Regions from separate parts of the Bradyrhizobium sp. LeoB3 genome, predicted to be linked through region 1. Evidence: predicted binding sites of a transcription regulator. Region 1 holds the regulator's gene; the other holds the start of a gene.
The links. The regulator LexA, encoded in region 1, represses DNA repair genes until DNA is damaged. The targets are predictions, from matches to a motif close to TGTTCNNNNTGTGTTCNG.
Positions count from the first base shown of each region.

Region 2: a site for LexA is predicted at 1,381-1,398, ahead of ACZXDY_RS09025 (PA0069 family radical SAM protein). Genes of this name have one in related genera too.

Region 1 covers NZ_JBVBEF010000003.1:21,295-31,537, reverse strand. Annotated here, with positions in the region: gene ACZXDY_RS04205 (ComEC/Rec2 family competence protein) at 1-2,276, shown strand, start outside; gene ACZXDY_RS04200 (hypothetical protein) at 2,286-2,507, opposite strand; gene ACZXDY_RS04195 (hypothetical protein) at 2,647-3,072, opposite strand; gene lexA (transcriptional repressor LexA) at 3,366-4,067, opposite strand; gene ACZXDY_RS04185 (molybdopterin molybdotransferase MoeA) at 4,269-5,480, opposite strand; gene ACZXDY_RS04180 (HAD-IA family hydrolase) at 5,490-6,119, opposite strand; gene ACZXDY_RS04175 (NADH:flavin oxidoreductase/NADH oxidase) at 7,302-8,468, shown strand; gene ACZXDY_RS04170 (S41 family peptidase) at 8,623-9,957, shown strand; gene ACZXDY_RS04165 (hypothetical protein) at 10,195-10,243, opposite strand, start outside.
Region 2 covers NZ_JBVBEF010000008.1:60,794-71,036, forward strand. Annotated here, with positions in the region: gene ACZXDY_RS09015 (bifunctional helix-turn-helix transcriptional regulator/GNAT family N-acetyltransferase) at 1-555, opposite strand, end outside; gene ACZXDY_RS09020 (glycosyltransferase) at 675-1,256, opposite strand; gene ACZXDY_RS09025 (PA0069 family radical SAM protein) at 1,420-2,583, shown strand; gene ACZXDY_RS09030 (ribonuclease HII) at 2,661-3,404, shown strand; gene ACZXDY_RS09035 (glycosyltransferase family 39 protein) at 3,492-4,997, shown strand; gene ACZXDY_RS09040 (uracil-DNA glycosylase) at 5,173-6,006, opposite strand; gene ACZXDY_RS09045 (electron transfer flavoprotein-ubiquinone oxidoreductase) at 6,150-7,808, shown strand; gene ACZXDY_RS09050 (tetratricopeptide repeat protein) at 8,117-9,901, shown strand; gene ACZXDY_RS09055 (4-(cytidine 5'-diphospho)-2-C-methyl-D-erythritol kinase) at 9,931-10,243, shown strand, end outside.

The sequences.
Region 1 (10,243 bases):
GCAGGACGCCGGGCGGCAGGCGCGGCTATGCCGGCACCTGGCCGCCCCGCGAGGCGGTGGCGCCGGCGGGTGGTTATGCCCCGATCGGCGTCGGCGCCTGGCCGCCAATCGTCGAGACGTTGCGCCAGTGGATCCGGGCGGAAGCGGGCGCCGGACGGCTTCTGCCCTGGGTGCCGGTCGCGTTCGGCTGCGGCATCGCGCTTTACTTCGCCGCCGACCATGAGCCAGTGCTGTCGGTCGCGGCCATCGTCGCCATCGCGCTATGCGCTGTCGCGTTCCTGCTCAGGCGGCGGCAGGCGTTCGCTGCCGCCGTCATCATTGCCGCCGTTGCGTCGGGTTTTGCGGTTGCCACCTGGCGCACCGCGCGGGTCGCACATGGCGTGCTGGCGCGGCCGATGTTTTCGGTGTCGCTCACCGGATTTGTCGAGACCCGTGACATCCGCGAGCGTACCGACCGTTTCGTGCTGCGCGTCGCGAGCATCGAAAGCCAGCGCGGCGCGCCGAAGCTCGAGCGTGTCAGGCTGTCGGTGAAGAAGGGCACTGCCCCTGACGTCGGCAGCTTCGTCGAATTGAAGGCACGGCTGCAGCCGCCGCTCGCTCCCTTACGGCCCGGCAGCTACGATTTCAGCCGCGATCTCTATTTCCAGGGCATCGGCGCCTCCGGTTTCGTACTCGGCGCGATCAAGACGACGGCGTCGCCGGAAGGCCGCGGATTTGCGCTGCGCTATGCGGCGTTCATGCAAGGCATGCGCGATGCGATCGATGCGCGGATCCGCAACGTGCTCGAAGGCGACAATCGCGCGATCGCGACCGCACTCCTGACCGGCCGGCGCGATGCGATCTCCGAGCCGGTGAATGATGCGATGTTCATTTCGGGGCTCGGCCACGTGCTCTCGATCTCGGGCTATCACATGGCGGTGGTCGCGGGCGTGGTCTTCTTCGCAGTCCGCGCCTTGCTCGCACTGTTCCCGGTGCTCACTGTGGGCTTTCCGATCAAGAAATGGTCCGCCGCGGCGGCGCTGGTCGCTGCCGCCTTCTATCTGCTGCTGTCGGGAGCGGAGGTCGCGACCCAGAGATCGTTCTTCATGACGGCAGTGGTGCTGATCGCCGTCATGGTCGACCGCCGCGCGGTGACGTTCCGGACGCTCGCCGTCGCGGCCATGATCGTGCTCGCGATCGCACCGGAAGCACTGGTTCATCCGAGCTTTCAAATGTCGTTTGCGGCCACCCTCGGGCTGGTGGCGCTGGTGCAGATTGGCATGCCGCATCTGTTTGCCGCGCCCGATCATTCCGCGACCGCGCGGATCGCGCTGTGGGGCGGGCGCGAGATTGCGATGCTGCTGCTGGCCTCGCTGGTAGCGGGGCCGGCGACCACGCCCTATGCCGCCTTTCACTTCCATCGAGTGGCGCCCTTCGGCGTGCTTGCCAATCTGGCGGCGATGCCGGTGGTGTCGGCGCTGGTGATGCCGGCCGGGCTCCTCGGCTTGCTGGCGATGCCGTTCGGTTTCGACGGCGTGTTCTGGGCGATCATGGGCAGCGGCATCGACTGGATGATCGTGGTTGCGCAATGGGTCGCCGCGCTGCCGGGCGCAGTCGGCCACGTCAGTGCGTTCGGGATCGGCCCGCTGATCGCCGCGAGCCTGGGCGTCATCCTGCTCGGGCTGTTGCGCACGCCGCTGCGCTTCGTCGGCGCGGCGGTGCTTCTCATTGCGGTGGTCTGGGCGGTGAGGGCGCCGCAACCCGACATCCTGATTTCCGGCAACGGCCGCAATGTCGCCGTTCGCGGCGGTGACGGGCGGTTGCACCTGATGCGGACCGCGAAGGACGCGTTTCTCGCCAAGGAGTGGCTTGCCGCGGATGCCGATGCCCGCACTGCAAGCGACCCGTCGCTCACGGAGGGCGTCTCATGCGATGAGGGCGGCTGCGTGACCCCGGCCGCGGGCGGCGCGTTCATCGCGCTCACGCAGCGATCCGAGGCGCTCGCGGACGATTGCGAACGGGCGGTGCTGATCGTGACCGCACGGCCGGTGCCACAAGGCGGTGCGGCGGCGGTCATCGATGCCGAGCGCCTGCGGCGGCAGGGCGGGCTGGCGCTGCGGCGGAACCGGAACGGCTTCGTCATCGATGCGGTCAAGCCCGCCGGCCTCGACCGGCCGTGGTCGCCTGCGGTGTCAGGCGAAGGCGAACCCGAGACCACGATCCGGATCCAAGGGGCACCCGCGCCGCGCGCCATCGATGCGACCCCGTCCGAGTCCGACCTGCAGCCGGAAGACTGAGCGCTCCCGTCAATCTCCACCGGCGTTGGCCGGCAGCTCGAAGGCGCCGAGCCGAAATTCGTCCGGACCGCCCGAATGCGACGGCACTTGCACGAGCGTGAAGCTCGCATCCGGAAATCGCTCCCAGATCGCGAGATCTTCCGCTGCGACGGTGAGCCAGCCGAACCTGAACATGTATCGGCCGGGCTGGGCCACCCGTCCGGCTTTTTGCCATGTGATCTTGGTGACCACCGATCATGCCCCTTGCGAATAGTTCAACAAAAAACCGCATGCGCCCCCGGATGGCCTCCGGGGCCGCTCGAATACTTTGCTTTTCACCCGCGGCAACGTCCCGCCGGCCGAGACCGGCGGCGCACGCTGCCCGAAGCTCTCAGCCGATGAACAGCGGGTTCGGCGCGGGGCGCTGCTCGACCGCCTTCGGTGCCGGCTCTGCAACATGATGCGTCACTGGCAATTGCAGCACGGTGGCCCGCTGCCCTTCGCAGAGCTGGGTCACCAGCACATGGCTGCCATCGGGGAATTCGATCGCGTCGTGATGACGATCCCGAATATGCGCATCGATCTGGTTGAACTTGCCGACACGGAAGCCGGTCGTCTTGGTCCAGATCCAGCGATTGTCGTAGCGGACGTTATCGGCGAACGCGAGTTCGGTCCCGGGAAGCATGCAGACTGCGACCGTCGGATCGCTTTCCGAAGCGAAGCCGCGGGTCGAGGTACCGCGGAAGGTGGTGGTGATAAGCGTCTCTCCGACTTGGGCGGGACGCGTCGCCACGGCGTGCAGGCTATAGTCACACATCGGATTGCTCCTCATTCGAGATAGCCGACCCGTGCCTGGGAAGAGGCGCAGGCCTCTATCAGAGTGGACGATAACTTATAAGCCTCTGCTCCGTTCTTGGCATTTGTACGGCCCGCGCCCTCTAGCCGTTCACAAACACGATAGGAGGCGCTGCCGGACATCTCCTTGCACCGAGAGTGCCCCGGCGAACTTACCGGGGCTCTTATTCTAATCACTCTAAATCGTTCTTGTCAGTGTCCTTGAGGGCAGAGCACCCACCAAAGTACCAGACGAGCTGCTGCGTCCTCGTCGGCTCAGTACTTGCGATAAAGCCCGATCAGCTTGCCCTGGATCCGCACCCGGTTCGGCGGCAGGATGCGGACTTCGTAGGCCGCATTGGCAGGCTCAAGCGCGATTGACGCGCCGCGGCGACGGAAGCGCTTCAGCGTCGCTTCCTCCTCATCGATCAGCGCCACCACGATGTCGCCGGTGTTGGCGGTGTCGTTACGCTGGATCAGCGCCATGTCGCCGTCGAGGATGCCGGCCTCGACCATGGAATCGCCGCGCACCTCGAGCGCATAGTGCTCGCCGGAGCCGAGCATGTCGGGCGGCACGCTGATGGTGTGGCTGCGGGTCTGCAGCGCCTCGATCGGCGTACCCGCCGCGATCCGGCCCATCACGGGAACGGCGACGGGACGGTTGCCATCATCCTCGGCCACGGCCGCGCTGGTCGTGCGCTTGCCGAGCGTGCCCTCGATGACGCTTGGCGTGAAGCCGCGGCGACCGTTGCCGGCGGCGGAGAGCTCGGGCAGTTTGATCACCTCGATCGCGCGGGCGCGGTTCGGCAGGCGGCGGATGAAGCCCCGTTCCTCCAGCGCCGTGATCAGGCGGTGGATGCCGGACTTCGAGCGCAGGTCGAGTGCGTCCTTCATCTCGTCGAACGAAGGAGGCACGCCGGCCTCTTTCAGCCGTTCGTTGATGAAACGCAGAAGTTCATACTGTTTGCGCGTAAGCATCGCGAGCATTCCCCCGGTTGGTAGCGTCGTTCGATCCGAGACTTGAGAAGAGCTGATCTCGGGAGTCACGCACTCCCATTCGTAGACAGCGAGTTTCGAAACAAATCATGAACGGACACTATATGTTCGATATGTGTTCCGCAACCACTTAATTTCTGGTGAACGCGACCAGAGATGCTCGGGCAGGTGTCGGTCGCGACGTCATTCGGGCAATCGGAGAATGTCGCAAGGCGCGCCTTTTGCTGCGGCTGGCGCGAATGGCGGACGGATCACAAGTGCCTGCGCCGCAGTGAGATTCCCAAGCAGCGAACTGTCCTGCTTGGTGACCGGCGTTGCGATCAGCGTGCCGTCGTCGCGCTCTTCGAGTAGCGCACGAAGATAATCTTCGCGCTGATCGTTGGCGGCGAGATCGCGGCCGAGCAGGGCGCTTTCCGTCACGTGATGAATCGCCGAGCGGCCGAGCAGGGCCCGAATCAACGGCACCAGGAACAGATAGGCGCAGACATAGGACGACACCGGATTGCCGGGCAGGCCGATCACTCGCATCGCGCCGAGCCGGCCATGCATCATCGGCTTGCCCGGCCGCATCGCGATCTTCCAGAACGCCATGGTCACGCCCTCGGCCTCGAGCGACGGTTTGACGAGGTCATGGTCGCCGACCGAAGCGCCGCCGGTGGTGATGAGGATGTCGGCGCCCGCGGCATGCGCGCGGCGGATGCCGTCAGTGGTGGCGGCAACCGTGTCGGCGGCGACCCCCAGATCGATCGCTTCAGCGCCTTCCGCACGCGCCATCGCCCGCAGCGCATAGCCGTTGGAATAGACGATCTGGCCTGGACCCGGAGAGGTGCCCGGCATCACGAGTTCGTCGCCGGTCGCGAGCACGGCGACCTTGGGTCGGCGCCGCACGGGGAGTTCCGGATAGTTCATTGACGCCGCCAGCGACAGCGCGCGGTCGGTCAGCCGGCTTCCGCGCCTCAGCAGCACGTCACCCTCGCGGAAATCGACGCCGGCGGGCCGGATATGCCGCCCGGCGACAGCGGCCTCGGTGATGGTGATGTGATCGCCATCGACCCGGGTGTCCTCCTGGATCACGACCGCATCGGCGCCGGCGGGAATGACGCCTCCGGTGAAGATCCGTGCCGCTTCCCGCGGACCAAGTTCCCGATCGAACGGCCGGCCCGCGGCGACTTCGCCGATCACCTTCAGCCGCGCGCTCAAGTCGGCGGCGTCGGCGGATCGCACCGCATAGCCATCCATCGCCGACATCGCCAGTGGCGGCTGAGTACGCTTTGCCGCGACGTCACGGGCAAGCGTGCGGTGATAGGCGGCATCGAGCGCGACCATCTCTTCCGGCAATGGTTCCGCGCCGGCGAGGACCGCGGCTAGCGCATCGGCGACCGGCATCAGGGCCACGGGCAACTCCTAAATTCCGAGCGCGACAAGCGCGTTCGTCACATCATCCGGCGATGTGACGTGAATGGCCGTGAGACCTATCGCCCGTGCGCCGCGAATGTTCTCTGCGGAATCGTCGAAGAACACGATGCGTGAGGCCGGCACGCCGATCGCCTTTATCACGTAGTCATAGGCGTCCGCGTCAGGTTTCCGTAGCCCGATCGTCGAGGAGAAGAAGATCTGGCGGAAGTGGCCGAGCACGTCCGAATAGGCTGTCGAGAAATGCTCGATATGGGGCGGATTGGTGTTCGAGAAAGCATAAAGCGGCAGACGCGTCTTGGCGCGCGCCAGGTGCTCGGCGATTCCCGGCATCTCGCCGGCGAAGATCGCGTTCCACCCTTCCAGGAACTGGGCGTCGGAGATGCCGATGCCGAGCGACTGCCGCAAGCTTGCGAAGAAGGCGGCGTCATCGATCTTGCCGACCTCGTGATGTCTGTAACTCTCGTCCATCACAAAGCGGGTGGCGAGCTCGCCGGGCTCGCAGCCGGCATGGCCGGCCCAGGTGGTCATCACCTTGCCGAAATCGATATCGAGCACGACGCGGCCGAGGTCGAACAACAGGACGTCGGCGGAGCCGGGGGAAAGGGACGGTTGAGTCATGGCGACGGCTGTGTACGAAAATCCCGAGGGGCCGGCAATGTCTTCGATTGTATCAGCCAGGCGGGTCACACACACCGATGTCGTCCCCGCGAAGGCGGGGACCCATAACCACAGGGAGTTGTGGTGGCGCGAGCAAGCAGTGGTAGCGGAGCACACAGCAAAGTCCTGTGGTTATGGGTCGACGAGGGGAACGTCCGATTCAATTTTCAAACAGCTTGAGGATGTGAGTCCACATTCTCGCGGCGCATTGCGCCCGAGCTTTGCGTTCGTTTCACCCTCTCATCGAACAGAGGGCGCAGGGAAAGCCGGGTGCCGGTTGCACCCATGGGTCCCGTGCGACAAAAAGCACGGGAGTAGGACCACAGGTTCAACCGAAGCATTCCGGCCTTCCCTGCGCGATGGTGTTACGGCTTACTTCGTACTCTCCCCGGTGACCGGGCTTTCTTGCCACCGTCGCCTAGTGCGAATGTGTTCGCACGAAACTTAGCGCCAGCGTCGGGGCGCCAGGACCACACGACTTCGCCGTCCGTAATGCGCGTGCTCGTCAGTCACACCCATCGCGTCCACCGCATCTCACCGCAACGTTCGTGACGATCGCGAGCCGCCCCTCTCTTGGGTGAGACGCGCGGAGTTAAATCACTGATTTTGCCCGACGGCGAAAGCGAAATGTTTTTCGCTGATAGTCTGGATACGTTTCTGCTGATTTGCCCGTCGGGTTGATATGTCGCACCCAAAGCAACCACATCGTCACTACGAGCCAACGGATAAGCGCGAAGCGCCGCCCGATGACAGGCTCCGGGAAGCAATCCATAGCGCAGCGAACGGAGGCATGGATTGCTTCGCTCCGCTCGCAATGACGGAGGCTGTCATTCCGGGGCGTCCAAAGGACGAGCCCGGAATCCATTTCGCAGCTTGCGCCAGCGGATGAATGGATTCTCTGATGTGCAATTGCACATCATAGCTCGCGCTGCGCCCGCCCCGGAATGACCGCGGCAGTTGGCAACGGGTGGAGCATAAGTGCGACGGACGAGCGCAAGACTCGTGCTTCGGCAATCGCCGATTGGGCATGGAAGCCTCCCGCATTTCGGCTTTGCCGTCATTGACGGCACATATATCGTTCGCGGCAGGAAACCGACCCCGGTGAAATAGCGGGTAACGATGTCCGGTGATGCGAGGAAAACCATGTCCGATACGCTCCTGTTCTCACCAATGACGATCCGCGGCATCACGCTGAAGAACCGGATCGTGGTGCCGCCGATGCATCAATATTCGGCCGTGAAGGGATTTCCGACCGATTGGCATTTGATGAATGCGGGCAAGTTCGCCGCCGGCGGCGCGGGGCTCGTCATTGTCGAGTCGACCAAGGTCGAGCGGCGCGGCTGCGGCACGGTCGGTGATCTCGGCATCTGGGACGACAAGTTCATCGCGCCACTCAATCGGCTCGTCACCTTCATCAGGCAGCAGAATGCGGTTGCCGGCATCCAGCTCGGCCATTCCGGCCGCAAGGCGCGCGCAACGCGCCCGTGGGAAGGTGATGGCCCGCTGCAGCGGTCGCCTGACATCGAGGATTGGGACGACTGGACCCCGGTCGCGCCGAGCGCGATCGCGCACAGTGCACGCTGGCCGGTGCCGCGGGCGCTGGAGCGCAGTGAGGTCAAGGACCTCGTGCAGGCCTGGGGCCAGGCCGCGCGCCGCGCCAACGCGGCCGGCTTCGACGTGCTCGAATTGCACGGCGCCCACGGCTATCTCGTGCATGAGTTCTTGTCGGAGCGCGGAAACCAACGCACCGACGAGTATGGCGGCTCGGAAGAGAACCGCATGCGCTTCATCATCGAAGTGACGGAGGCGGTGCGCAGCTATTGGCCCGACCACAAGCCGCTGTTCGTGCGGCTGTCGGTGGAGGACAATGCCGGCTGGGGCCCGGAGCAGAGCGTACGGCTCGCCCGCATCCTCAAGGCGAAAGGCGTCGATGTCATCGATTGCTCGTCCGGCGGCATCACCGACATGGCGCCGATCCTCGGCAAGGAAATCAAGTACAACTACCAGGTGCCCCTATCGGAATACGTCCGCCGTCACGCCGACATCCTCACCATGGCCGTTGGCCTCATCATTCATGGTGACCAGGCGGAACAGATCCTGCGCGAAAAACAGGCAGATCTGATCGCGATTGGGCGCGAAATCCTCAACAACCCGAACTGGCCGATGGACGCCGCGCTGAAGCTTGGCGTGGACGGGCCATTCCGTAATGTTCCGCCGCAGTTCGGCTATTGGCTCGGCACGCGCGCCAAACGCGGCTTTGGAACCAATCCGTCGACCTGGCAGAGCGGCCTCCAGGAGGGACGTCCATAGCGGCGCACGAGCAACGCACGATGTCGTGAGCGACGGTATTTCTCCGGTACAATTGGCCTTGATCCGACCAAAAAGGCATTGTGTGTTTGTCCACGTCGGGTGAGAACGACGATTCATCACAGTCGTGGCGGCTACAGCGGGAAGGATCGCACGCATGCGCAGGAATTTTGGCTTTCTCCTCGGCACGGTGACCGGTGCTGGCCTTACCCTTCTCGTCACCGCCCCGCAGGGCGCCAATCTGGTTGCGGTCGCCAAGGCCGCGGTCCGCTCCGATACCTATTCCCAGCTCAATCTGTTCGGCGACGTGTTCGAGCGCGTCCGGACCGACTATGTCGAGAAGCCCGACGACTCCAAGCTGATGGAGGGCGCGATCAACGGCATGATCTCCTCGCTCGATCCGCATTCTCGCTACATGAACGAGAAGGGCTGGACCGACATGCAGGAGACCACCCACGGCGAGTTCGGCGGCCTCGGCATCGAGGTCACGATGGAAGACGGTTTCATCAAGGTCGTAGCACCGATCGATGACACGCCAGCCTCGCGCGCCGGCATCATGTCGGGCGACATCATCACCCAGATCGATGACGAACAGATCCAGGGCATGACGCTGGATCAGGCCGTCAACAAGATGAAGGGCCCGCCCAACAGCCAGACCAAGCTGAAGATCATCCGCAAGGATGCCGACAAGCCGATCGACGTCGCCATCACCCGCGAGATCATCCGTGTGCGCCCGGTGCGCTTCCACACCGATGGCGGCAATATCGGCTATATCAGGATCAACTCGTTCAACGAGCAGACCACCGAGGGCCTGCACAAGGCGATCGCCGATATCTCCAAGGAGATCCCGCAGGACAAGCTTGCCGGCTATGTGATCGACCTGCGCAATAATCCCGGCGGCTTGCTCGACCAGGCGGTGTCGGTGGTGAGCTCGCTGATGGCGCGCGGCGAGGTGGTCTCGACCCGCGGCCGGTTGCCGGAGGAGACTCAGCGCTTCACCGCGCGCGGCGGCGACATGACCAAGGGCAAGCCGCTTGTGGTCCTGATCAACGGCGGCTCGGCCTCTGCCTCCGAGATCGTGGCCGGTGCGCTGCACGACCACAAGCGCGCGACGCTGATCGGCACCCGCACCTTCGGCAAGGGCTCAGTGCAAACCATCATTCCGCTCGGGGCTGGCAATGGCGCGCTGGCACTGACCACCGCGCGCTATTTCACGCCGTCGGGCCGATCGATCCAGGCGCAGGGCATCGCGCCCGATATCGAGATCCTGCAGGATGTGCCGGACGAATTGAAGACGCGTGCCGAGATCAAGGGCGAGGCCTCGATGCGCGGGCATCTGGCGGCCGAAGGCACCGAGCAGACCGGCTCGCAATCCTTCGTCCCGCCTGACGAGAAGAACGACAAGGCGCTGAACGCTGCTTACAACCTGTTGCGTGGCGTCACCGTCAACGCCGACGCCAAGGGCGCGCCGAAGCGGACGATCCCGAACTGAACATCACGTTGACGCGGGAGGACCGTCTCAGGGTTCGTCATGCCCGGGCTTGTCCCGGGCATCCACGTCTTTTGCTGCTGTGCAAGCCTCTTCGTGGATGGCCGGGACGAGCCCGGCCATGACGGGCCTCAGGCAGGAATCGTAGGGTGGGCAAAGCGCAGCGTGCCCACCGTCCGCGGGCGGTGCAAGAAAGGTGGGCACGCTGCGCTTTGCCCACCCTACAGGATTCAATCAGGTTCAGCGCGCGCGGATGGCGGATGAATCCGAGCGGTGGGTCCGCGGGCGC
Region 2 (10,243 bases), on a different contig from region 1:
CAGCGCCTCGAAGGATGAATCGAAGCCGTATTCGCTGGCGTAGAGCGCGCCATGGCTCTGCGCCACCCAGCCCATATCGCCCGGCCGCGGATCGCGCAGCACCGCGCGCGACGGCTGGGTCTCGCCGAGCAGCCGCTCGATCGTGCCCATTGCTCCGGTCAGGCGGACGCGATCGTCCGGCTGAAGCCGTGCCAGCATCGCCGCCACCTCGTCATGCGAGGTGCGGTTGATCCTGGTAAAGGTCTGCCGCCCCTTTGCGGTGAGGCCGAGCTGGTATTGCCGGCGGTCGGAGGCGAGCGGGCGTCGGGTCAAAAGCCCGTCCTCGTCGAATTTCTGCAGGATGCGGCTGAGATAGCCGGGATCGAGCCCGAGCTCGGTCCCGATCTCCTTTGCCGATATCTCCTCGCGATGGGCCAGCTCATAAAGCACCCGCGCCTCGCTGAGCGAGAACGGGCTTTTCAATAAATGCTGGTCGAGGACGCCGAGCTTGCGGGTGTAGAAGCGATTGAACGCCCGCACCGCGGCGATTTGGATTTCGGAATCCGGCTCTGACATAGGGGCACCTCAATAATTGCCATTGTCAAATAATTATTTGACTTTGGCAAGTATCAGGCGCTGTCATTCCGGGCCTGCGCCTTTGGCGCATCCCGGAATGACGAGGGAAGCGGAAGGAACTACGCCACGATGATCCGGCTGCGCAGCATGGTGCGGGAGGAGCGGCCGAGCTGCCGCAATAGCCGCGCCTCGGAGCGGGGGGCATCCGGGCGGTAGCCGCCGAGCTGCTCATAGTGATCGCGCGCGATCAGGAGGCCTTGTTCGGCAGTCGGGCCGGTCAGCATGCGGGCGACGAACTTGAAGCTGTCGCGCAGGCGTGCGTCGGTGTAGGGCGAGCGGGCGTAGCGGAAGATGCCGGCGCGCGGCCGGCCGCTCATCGCGACGCCCTGGATGAACTGGGCGGTCTCCTCGATCCAGCCGCTGTCGAGTACGGCGCCGGCATGCAGGAACATCAGCCAGGGCGAGCGCGCTTGACGGGCGCCGGCCGCCAGCGCTGCGGCGCGACTGCCGTCGAAGGCCATGAAGCGGCAGCCGGCGACATCGGCGACGCGCTCGATCACGTCGGTCTTGGCGCCGTCCTTGGCGCGATCCACCAGCAGCACCTCTTTCACGACTCCGGCCGCGGCGCCCGGCACCAGCGCCGCAAGGGTGGCGACTGCGGTCCGCTCGTCGCCCTCGGTCGGAATAATCACGCTCAACATCGACAGAGGCTTCGTTGGCTCAAAATGGGTGGAAAGCTCGAAAATTGTTATCACCTTGTCACAATCAAAACAGCCGTAAGGGTGCAGTTTTTTGCGGCAGCGCCGCTGTGGAATTTCGCGAATGTGTTCTTGATTTGTTCTCAAGGCGTGCTAGCTTCGGAGCATGAGCCGAGCATCCTCTCATGCCCTCAAGCACCCGCCGGTGACGGCGCCCTCCACACCGGCGGGTGCGCCCTCCGCGTTTCCCGAACTCGCGGTCGCGATCGAGCGCGAACGGCGGCGCGGCCGCGGCGCGCAATCCAATGCCAGCGGCCGTTACGAGGCCGAGGCGCGCGTTACGTTCGACGACGGCTGGCAGAGCCTGGAAGACCTGCCGCCGTTCAAGACCACTGTCTCGCTCGACACCTCGCGCAAGGTGATCGCGCGCAACGACTCGCCCGATATCGGCTTCGACCGGTCGATCAATCCGTACCGAGGTTGCGAGCATGGCTGCGTCTACTGCTTCGCGCGGCCGACCCATGCCTATCTCGGCCTGTCGCCAGGACTGGATTTCGAATCGAAGCTTTTGGCAAAACCTGATGCGCCGGCGCTGCTCGAGAAGGAGCTCGCCGCGCCGGGCTATGAGCCGCGCATGATCGCGATCGGTACCAACACCGATCCGTACCAGCCGATCGAGCGCGAACACAAGATCATGCGCGGCATCCTCGAAACCCTGGAGCGCGCCGGTCATCCGGTCGGCATCGTCACCAAGTCGGCGCTGGTCGTGCGCGACATCGACATCCTGCAGCGGATGGCGAAGCGCAATCTGGTCAAGGTCGCGCTGTCGGTGACGACGCTCGATGCCAAATTGGCGCGCACCATGGAGCCGCGCGCCTCGACGCCGCCGAAGCGGCTGGAGGCGATCAAGCGACTTTCGGATGCCGGCATCCCCACCACCGTAATGGTGGCGCCCGTGATCCCCGCGCTGAACGATTCGGAGATCGAGCGCATCCTCGATGCGGCGGCGCATGCCGGCGCCAAGGAAGCAAGTTACGTGCTGCTGCGGCTGCCGCTGGAAGTGCGCGACCTGTTCCGGGAATGGCTGCTCGCGAACTACCCGGACCGCTACCGTCACGTCTTCACCCTGATCCGCGATATGCGCGGCGGGCGCGACTACGACTCGCAGTGGGGGACGCGGATGAAGGGCACCGGGCCGATGGCCTGGATGATCGGCCGCAGGTTCGAGATCGCCTGCGAGAAGCTCGGCCTGAACAAGCGCCGCTCGAAGCTGACGACCGACCATTTCGTCAAGCCCAAGCAGAGCGGCGAGCAATTGAGCCTATTCTGAACACCTCCATTGAATAATGGGGACGAGCGCCGGGTTCCCGGTTGCGCGGCGGCGGCTGCTTCAGCACAGTCGCGCCCATGAGTCGGGACAAGTCTGAGAAGAAAAAGCCGGTCAAACCGGCAAAGGGCGTGATCGCGGTGACGCCGCCGAGCTTTCGGCGCGAGCGCGCGCTGATCAAGCGCGGGGTGTGGCCGATTGCCGGCTGCGACGAGGCCGGACGCGGTCCCTTGGCAGGTCCCGTGGTCGCCGCGGCCGTGGTGCTCGACCCGAAGCGGATTCCGAAAGGCATCGACGATTCGAAGCGGTTGACCGCGGAACGGCGCGAAGAGCTGTTTGAGCAGATCTGCGCGACGTCGGCGTTTGCGGTGGCTTTCGCTTCGCCGGCGCGAATCGATCGCGACAATATCCTCCGCGCCTCGCTCTGGGCGTTGGCGCGCGCCGTGCAGGCGCTGCCGGAGGCCCCCAAGCATGTCTTCGTCGACGGCCGCGACAAGGTCGCCGTGACTTGCGACTGTGAGGCCGTGATCGGCGGTGACGGCATCGTGATGTCGATCGCAGCCGCTTCCATCATCGCCAAGGTGACGCGGGATCGGCTGATGTGCGCGCTGGCGCTGGATTGTCCCGGCTATGGCTTCGAACAGCACAAGGGCTATGCGGTGCCGGAACATCTGGAGGCGCTGGATCGCCTCGGCCCGAGCGCGCATCACCGCAGCTTCTTCGCGCCCGTGATCGCCGCGCGGCAGAAGCATTTTCCGGAAACGATCGAGCCCGATCTCTTCACGGTGGACCCGACCATCGAGGCCGAGGCGACGGCTGCCTAGCCCCGTTGCCTCCATCGCGTCGGCCCTTTATCAATCTCGGGATCGATTGAGGCCGCACACAGGGCTGGTTCCGGGCATTTTGGGCGCATGCGTTTCACCTCCCTGGTCGTCGAACTGATCCGCGCCCGGCCGCGGCTCGTGGTCTGGATCGTGGTGCTGGCGCAGGCCGCGCTGTGGCTGCTGGTGCCGCTGTTGATCTATCGCAGCCCGCCCGGCGATGTCGCGACCGTGCTCGCCTTCGGCCGCGAATACCAGGTCGGCACCGATCTCGGCCCGCCGCTCGCGTTCTGGCTCGCCGACATCGCATTCCGCGCCGCCGGCAATCACGTCTTCGGCATCTATCTGTTGGCACAGATTTGCGCGATCGCGACCTTCGTGAGCCTCTATCACCTCGGCCGCGCCATCATCGGCGGACAGCAGGCGGTCCTCGCCGTGCTGCTGACGATGACGGTCACTGCGTTCTCTTCGCCCGGCCTCGAGTTCGGGCCGCTGGTGCTGGCGCGACCGCTCTGGGCGCTGTTGCTGCTGCATTCCTGGCAATTGTTCGGCCAGAACCGGCGCAGCGCCTGGTTTGCGTGGTCGATCGATTGCGGCCTGTTGCTGCTGACGACACCGGTGGCGATCGGGATGATCCTGCTGGTCCTGGCCTTTGCGCTGGCGACCGCGCGCGGACGCCGCACGCTGGCCTCGCTTGATCCGCTGTTTGCGCTGCTCGTGGTGATCGTGCTGGCGCTGCCTTACTTGATCTGGCTGATGCGCTCGGATGTTGTGACGCTGCCGCCGCTGCCTGATGTCGCGGATTTGCGTGCGCGGGTGACGCGCTCCGGCGTGCTGCTCGGCGGCCTGGTGGTGTCGATGGCCGGCATCGCGCTGCTCCTTGTCGTCAATTCTCCCTGGTTCGCCCGCAAGCCGGAGGAGGCGCCGATCATCGGCCGGCCGCCGCTCGATCCCCTGGGACGGCAGTTCGTCTATTTCTTCGCCTTCGCGCCGGCGCTGATTGGCAGCCTGCTCGCCGGCCTGTTCCATCTCGACCACGTGGTCGGCGGCGCCGGCGTTGCGCTGCTGCTGTCGGGATTGGCCGTGATCGTCAATGCCGGCGATCTCATCCATCTCTACCGCCAGCGGTTGTTGCGCTCGGCCTGGGCGGCGGCGATTGCCGCGCCGGCCTTGGCCGTCGTCGCGGCGACGCTGTTCGTGCCCTGGACCGGCACAGCCGAAGTACGGACCTCGATGCCGGCGGCCTCGATCGGGCATTTCTTCGCCGACAGTTTTGAGCGGCGCACCAACCAGCGGTTGCGCGCGGTGGCCGGCGATCCCGAGTTGGCGCGTCTGATCGCGATGGACCCGCGGCGCCCGCATCTGTTGCTCGACGGAAGGCCGCGGACGCCCTGGCTCTCGCCGGCGAAGCTTAATGAGACCGGCGGACTGATCGTCTGGCGCGCGTCCGATACGTCGGGCGCGCCGCCGCCCGAGATCGCGCAACGCTTCCCGGACCTGGTGCCGGAAGTGCCGCGATCGTTCGAATGGCTGGTCAACGGCCGGCAGCCGCTGCTCAGGATCGGCTGGGCCATCGTGCGGCCGAAGGGGCCGTAGGCCTGTTTCTCGCCGTCAGCCCCTCATGGTGAGGAGCGCGTCTTCGCGCGTCTCGAACCATGAGGCCCCAGTCTCGCCCGTGGCCCCATCCTTCGAGACGCCTGCTGCGCAGGCTCCTCGGGATGAGGGGAAAGCGTGGGGTGGGCAAAGCGCAGCGTGCCTATCCTACGGTCTCTCAGGATGAGGACGAACTCTGCTGCCCCAGCGCCTTCGCGATGGCGCGGAGGTCTTGCCATGACATCCGCTTGTAGGAGGGCGAGCGCAACAGATAGGCGGGGTGGAAGGTAGCGATGGCGCGGATTGTCCGGGTGCCGGTGTCGTAGTCGAACCATTTGCCGCGGGTGCGCATGATGCCCTCGCGCGTGCCGATCAGCGCCTGTGTCGAGGGATTGCCGAGCGTGACCAGCACGTCGGGATTCACCAATTCGATCTGGCGCTGGATGAAGGGCAGGCACACCTGCGTCTCCTGCGGCGTCGGCGTGCGGTTGCCGGGCGGCCGCCACGGAATCACGTTGGCGATATAGGCCTTGCTGCGGTCGAGCCCGATCGCCGCGATCATCCGGTCCAGGAGCTTGCCGGAGCGGCCGACAAAGGGCAGGCCCTCGATGTCCTCGTCACGCCCGGGCGCTTCGCCCACGAACATCACCCGCGCCGCCGGATTGCCGTCGGCGAACACAAGCTTGGTCGCGGTATGCTTCAGCGCGCAGCCGTCGAAATTCGCCAGCAGCGTCCGCAGCGCGTCCAGCGTCGGCGCGGTCCGTGCCGCCTCGCGTGCAGACGCAACCGCCGCATCCGGCGCGATGGTGATTTCGCTGCGCGGAACTGCCGGCGCCGCAGGCGGCATCTCGCGCTGAGGACGCGGCGACGCCCCCTCGCGCGGCGGTGCGGCGGGAACAGGCTCGGCCTCCGCAAGCCGGTTGATCGGCTCGTCAACAAGCGCGCAATCGACCCCGGCCTCCAGGTAAAAGGCCAGCAATTGCTTTAAGGTAGGGGCGGGCTCGGGCGTCATGGTGGGATACAAGTCCTCCGCCCGCAATTTAGGATGCATCGCGCCGTCGCGAAATGCATTTCAATGGTTGTCCTCGCGACAAAAATCGGAAACAACGCAGCCTAACGAATTAGAAGCGTTCTCAACCGGGCTGAGAAGAGACCATGAGCACCGAAGAATTACCGCCCCGCGAATCCATGGAATTCGACGTCGTGATCGTCGGCGCCGGACCGTCGGGCCTCTCGGCTGCGATCCGGCTGAAACAGCTCAATCCCGATCTCAGCATCGTCGTGGTGGAGAAGGGTTCCGAGGTCGGCGCGCATATCCTCTCCGGCGCGGTGATCGATCCGGCGGCGCTCGACAAATTGATTCCGGACTGGCGCGAGGATGCCGACTGTCCGCTGAAGACCCAGGTGAAGGACGACCGCTTCTACTGGATGACGGCCGCGGGCGCGATCCGGCTGCCGAACTTCATGATGCCGCCGCTGATGAACAATCATCACTGCTATATCGGCTCGCTCGGCAATGTCTGCCGCTGGCTGGCGCCCAAGGCGGAAGCGCTGGGCGTCGAAATCTATCCGGGCTTTGCTGCCGCCGAAGTGCTCTATGACGACAATGGCAATGTGCGCGGCATCGCCACCGGCGACATGGGCATCGCCAAGGACGGCTCGCACAAGGACTCCTACACTCGCGGCATGGAGCTCGTCGGCAAATACACGCTGTTCGCCGAAGGCGCGCGCGGCAGCCTGTCGAAGCAGCTCATCGCGAAGTACCAGCTCGATGCCAAGAGCGAGCCGCCGAAATTCGGCATCGGCTTGAAAGAGGTGTGGCAGATCGATCCCGCCAAGCACCAGAAGGGCCTGATTCAGCATTCCTTCGGCTGGCCGCTCAACAATTCCACCGGCGGCGGCTCGTTCCTCTATCACTACGACGACAACCGCGTTGCGGTCGGCTTCGTCGTGCATCTCAACTACGACGATCCGTATCTGTCGCCGTTCGACGAATTCCAGCGCTTCAAAACGCATCCCTCGATCCGCGCCGTGCTCGAAGGCGGCAAGCGGCTCGGTTATGGCGCGCGAGCCATCACCGAAGGCGGCTACCAGTCGGTGCCGCGGCTGACCTTCCCGGGCGGCGCGCTGATCGGCTGCGCGGCCGGCTTCGTCAACGTGCCGCGCATCAAGGGCGTCCACAACGCGATGGGCAGCGGCATGCTCGCTGCGGAGCATGTGGCGGCGGCGATCGGCGCCGGCCGCGCCAATGACGAGCTCGTGGAGTATGAAAACGCCTGGCGCGAGTCCGCCATCGGCAAGGACCTCCATCGTGTCAGGAACGTCAAGCCGCTGTGGTCGAAATTCGGCACGGTGCTCGGCGTGGCACTCGGCGGCTTCGACATGTGGTGCAACACGCTGGGCTTCTCGCTGTTCGGAACCCAGTCGCACGCCAAGCCCGATCGCAAGACGCTGGACCCGGCGAAACAGCACACGCCGATCGCCTATCCGAAGCCGGACGGCAAGATCTCGTTCGACAAATTGTCCTCGGTGTTCCTCTCCAACACCAACCATGAGGAGGACCAGCCGGTCCATCTAAAGGTCGCCGACATGAACCTGCAGAAGACGTCGGAGCACGACGTCTATGCCGGCCCGTCCAACCGCTATTGCCCGGCCGGTGTCTATGAATGGGTCGAGGAAGCCTCAGGCCCGCGTTTCCAGATCAACGCGCAGAACTGTGTCCACTGCAAAACCTGCGACGTGAAGGACCCGAACGGTAACATCACCTGGGTTCCTCCCGAGGGCGGTGGCGGGCCCAACTACGAGGCGATGTGACCGTGGTGGTGCAAGCAGCGATATAAAGCCGGGGGTGACCACAATTGCGTGAGTGGATGCTCCGATAATCGGGCCGCACCGGCCACGATACCGCCACACTGGAAGCGTTTTCCGGTATTGTTGGCTAAATCGGCGGCTTCGAAGGCCAATCTGCCAATCGATTCGCCACCCGTGTCCTTGCGGTTGAAGGCCAAAAACGGCATTGTCGCTGGCCGGGATGCCGCCGCTTGGGTTTGCATTCGACACTGATCCTGAGAGATCGCCGCCGTTAATCCCGCCGTAAATCCCTTGGAGCAAGGCGAACCGTGATGCTTTCTACACGCTTTAACCGCTGGACGATTGCTGCTCTCAGCCTGGCCATGCTCGCCGCACCTGGCGCGCTCTATGCGCAGACGCCGGATCATCCTGCCGACAACGCGGCGCAGTTTCCGACCAAGAACGATTTGAAATCGCTGACCACGGCCGGCAGCTATCTCGCCGCCCGCCACGCCAGCGTCGAGCGCGATGCGGCCTCCGCTGCGGCATTTTACCGCTCGGCACTCCGCACCGATCCGAAGAACAACGAACTGCTCGACCGCGCCTTCATCTCCTCGCTGGCCGAAGGCGACATCGACGAGGCCGTCAAGCTTGCCGACCGCATCCTCGCGCAGGACAAGTCGAACCGCGTCGCGCGGCTCGTCGTCGGCGTACGCGACCTGAAGCTGAAGAAGTACGCGGCCGCGCAGGTCAACGTCAATCAGTCGATCCGCGGACCGATCACCGACCTGGTCGCGACGCTGCTGGCAGCCTGGGCGAGCTATGGCGCGGGCGATGCCAAGGTGGCGGTCGCCAACATCGACAAGCTCACCGGCCCGGAATGGTATCCGCTGTTCAAGGATCTCCACGCCGGCATGATCCTGGAGCTTTCCGGCAAGGAGAAGGACGCGGGCACCCGCTTCGAGCGCGCCTACAAGCTCGATGATTCCATGTTGCGGATCGTGGACGAATATGCGCGCTGGTCGTCGCGCAACAAGGATGCGGCTGCCGCTACGTCCCTCTATGAGGCCTTCGACAAGAAGTTGCCGCGCCATCCGCTGGTGCAGGAGGGCATCCGCGAGGCCAAGGCCGGCAAGAAGCTATCGCCGCTGGTCGATTCGGCGCAGTCCGGTGCGGCCGAAGCGCTCTATGGCATCGGCGCGACGCTGACGCGCCGCGGCGGCGAGGATCTGGCGCTGGTCTATCTGCAGCTTGCGCTGTACCTGCAGCCCAATCATCCGCTGGCGCTGCTTTCGCTCGCTGACCTCTATGAGAGCGTCAAGAAACCGCAGATGGCGATCAAGATCTATGAGCGGATGCCGGCCTCATCGCCGCTGAAGCGCAACGCGCAGATCCAGCTTGCGACCGATCTCGACGCCGCCGACCGCAGCGACGAGGCGATCAAGATCCTGAAGGAACTCACCGCCGAATCGCCGAAGGACATCGAGGCCATCATGGCGCTCGGCAATATCGAGCGTGGCCGCAAGAAGTTCGCCGATTGCGCTGGCACCTACACGCAGGCGATCGATGCGATGCCGACGGCCGGCGACAAGAACGCCTGGGTTACCTACTACTACCGCGGCATCTGCGAGGAGCGCTCCAAGCAGTGGACCAAGGCCGAAGCTGACATGCGAAAGGCGCTGGAGATGCAGCCCGAGCAGCCGCACGTGCTGAACTATCTCGGCTATTCCTGGATCGATCAGGGCATCAATCTCGACGAGGGCATGAAGATGATCAAGCGTGCCGTCGAGCAGCGCCCCGACGACGGCTACATCGTGGATTCGCTCGGCTGGGCCTATTACCGTATCGGCAATTACGATGAGGCAGTGAAGCAGCTCGAGCGCGCCATCGACCTCAAGCCGGAAGATCCGACCATCAACGACCATCTCGGCGATGCCTATTGGCGGGTCGGCCGCACGCTCGAAGCCAAGTTCCAGTGGGCGCATGCGCGCGACCTCAAGCCGGAGGCCGACGAACTGCCGAAGATCGAAGCCAAGATCGAGAACGGCCTGCCGGAGGACGCCTCTAACAACGCCGCCGCCGTCGAGAAGAAGAAAGAAGACGGCAAGGGGGGCTGATCCAAAGAGATTATGGGGGCGGTTTGTCGATGCCGGCGCTGATTGAGGACGCACGTGCCAAGGTCAACCTGACCCTGCGGGTGATTGGGCGGCGCGTCGACGGCTATCACGACCTTGAAAGCGTGGTGGCGTTCGCCGATTGTGCCGATCGCCTGACGCTGACGCCGGGCGAAGAACTCACGCTCACGACGTCAGGGCCGATGGCGGAGGCCTGCGGCGAGACCGCTGATAATCTCGTGCTGAAGGCCGCGCGCCTGCTCGGCGAGCGCGTTCCCGGCCTGAAGGCCGGCAGCTTTGTGCTGGAGAAAGTGTTGCCGGTGGCCGCCGGGATCGGCGGCGGTT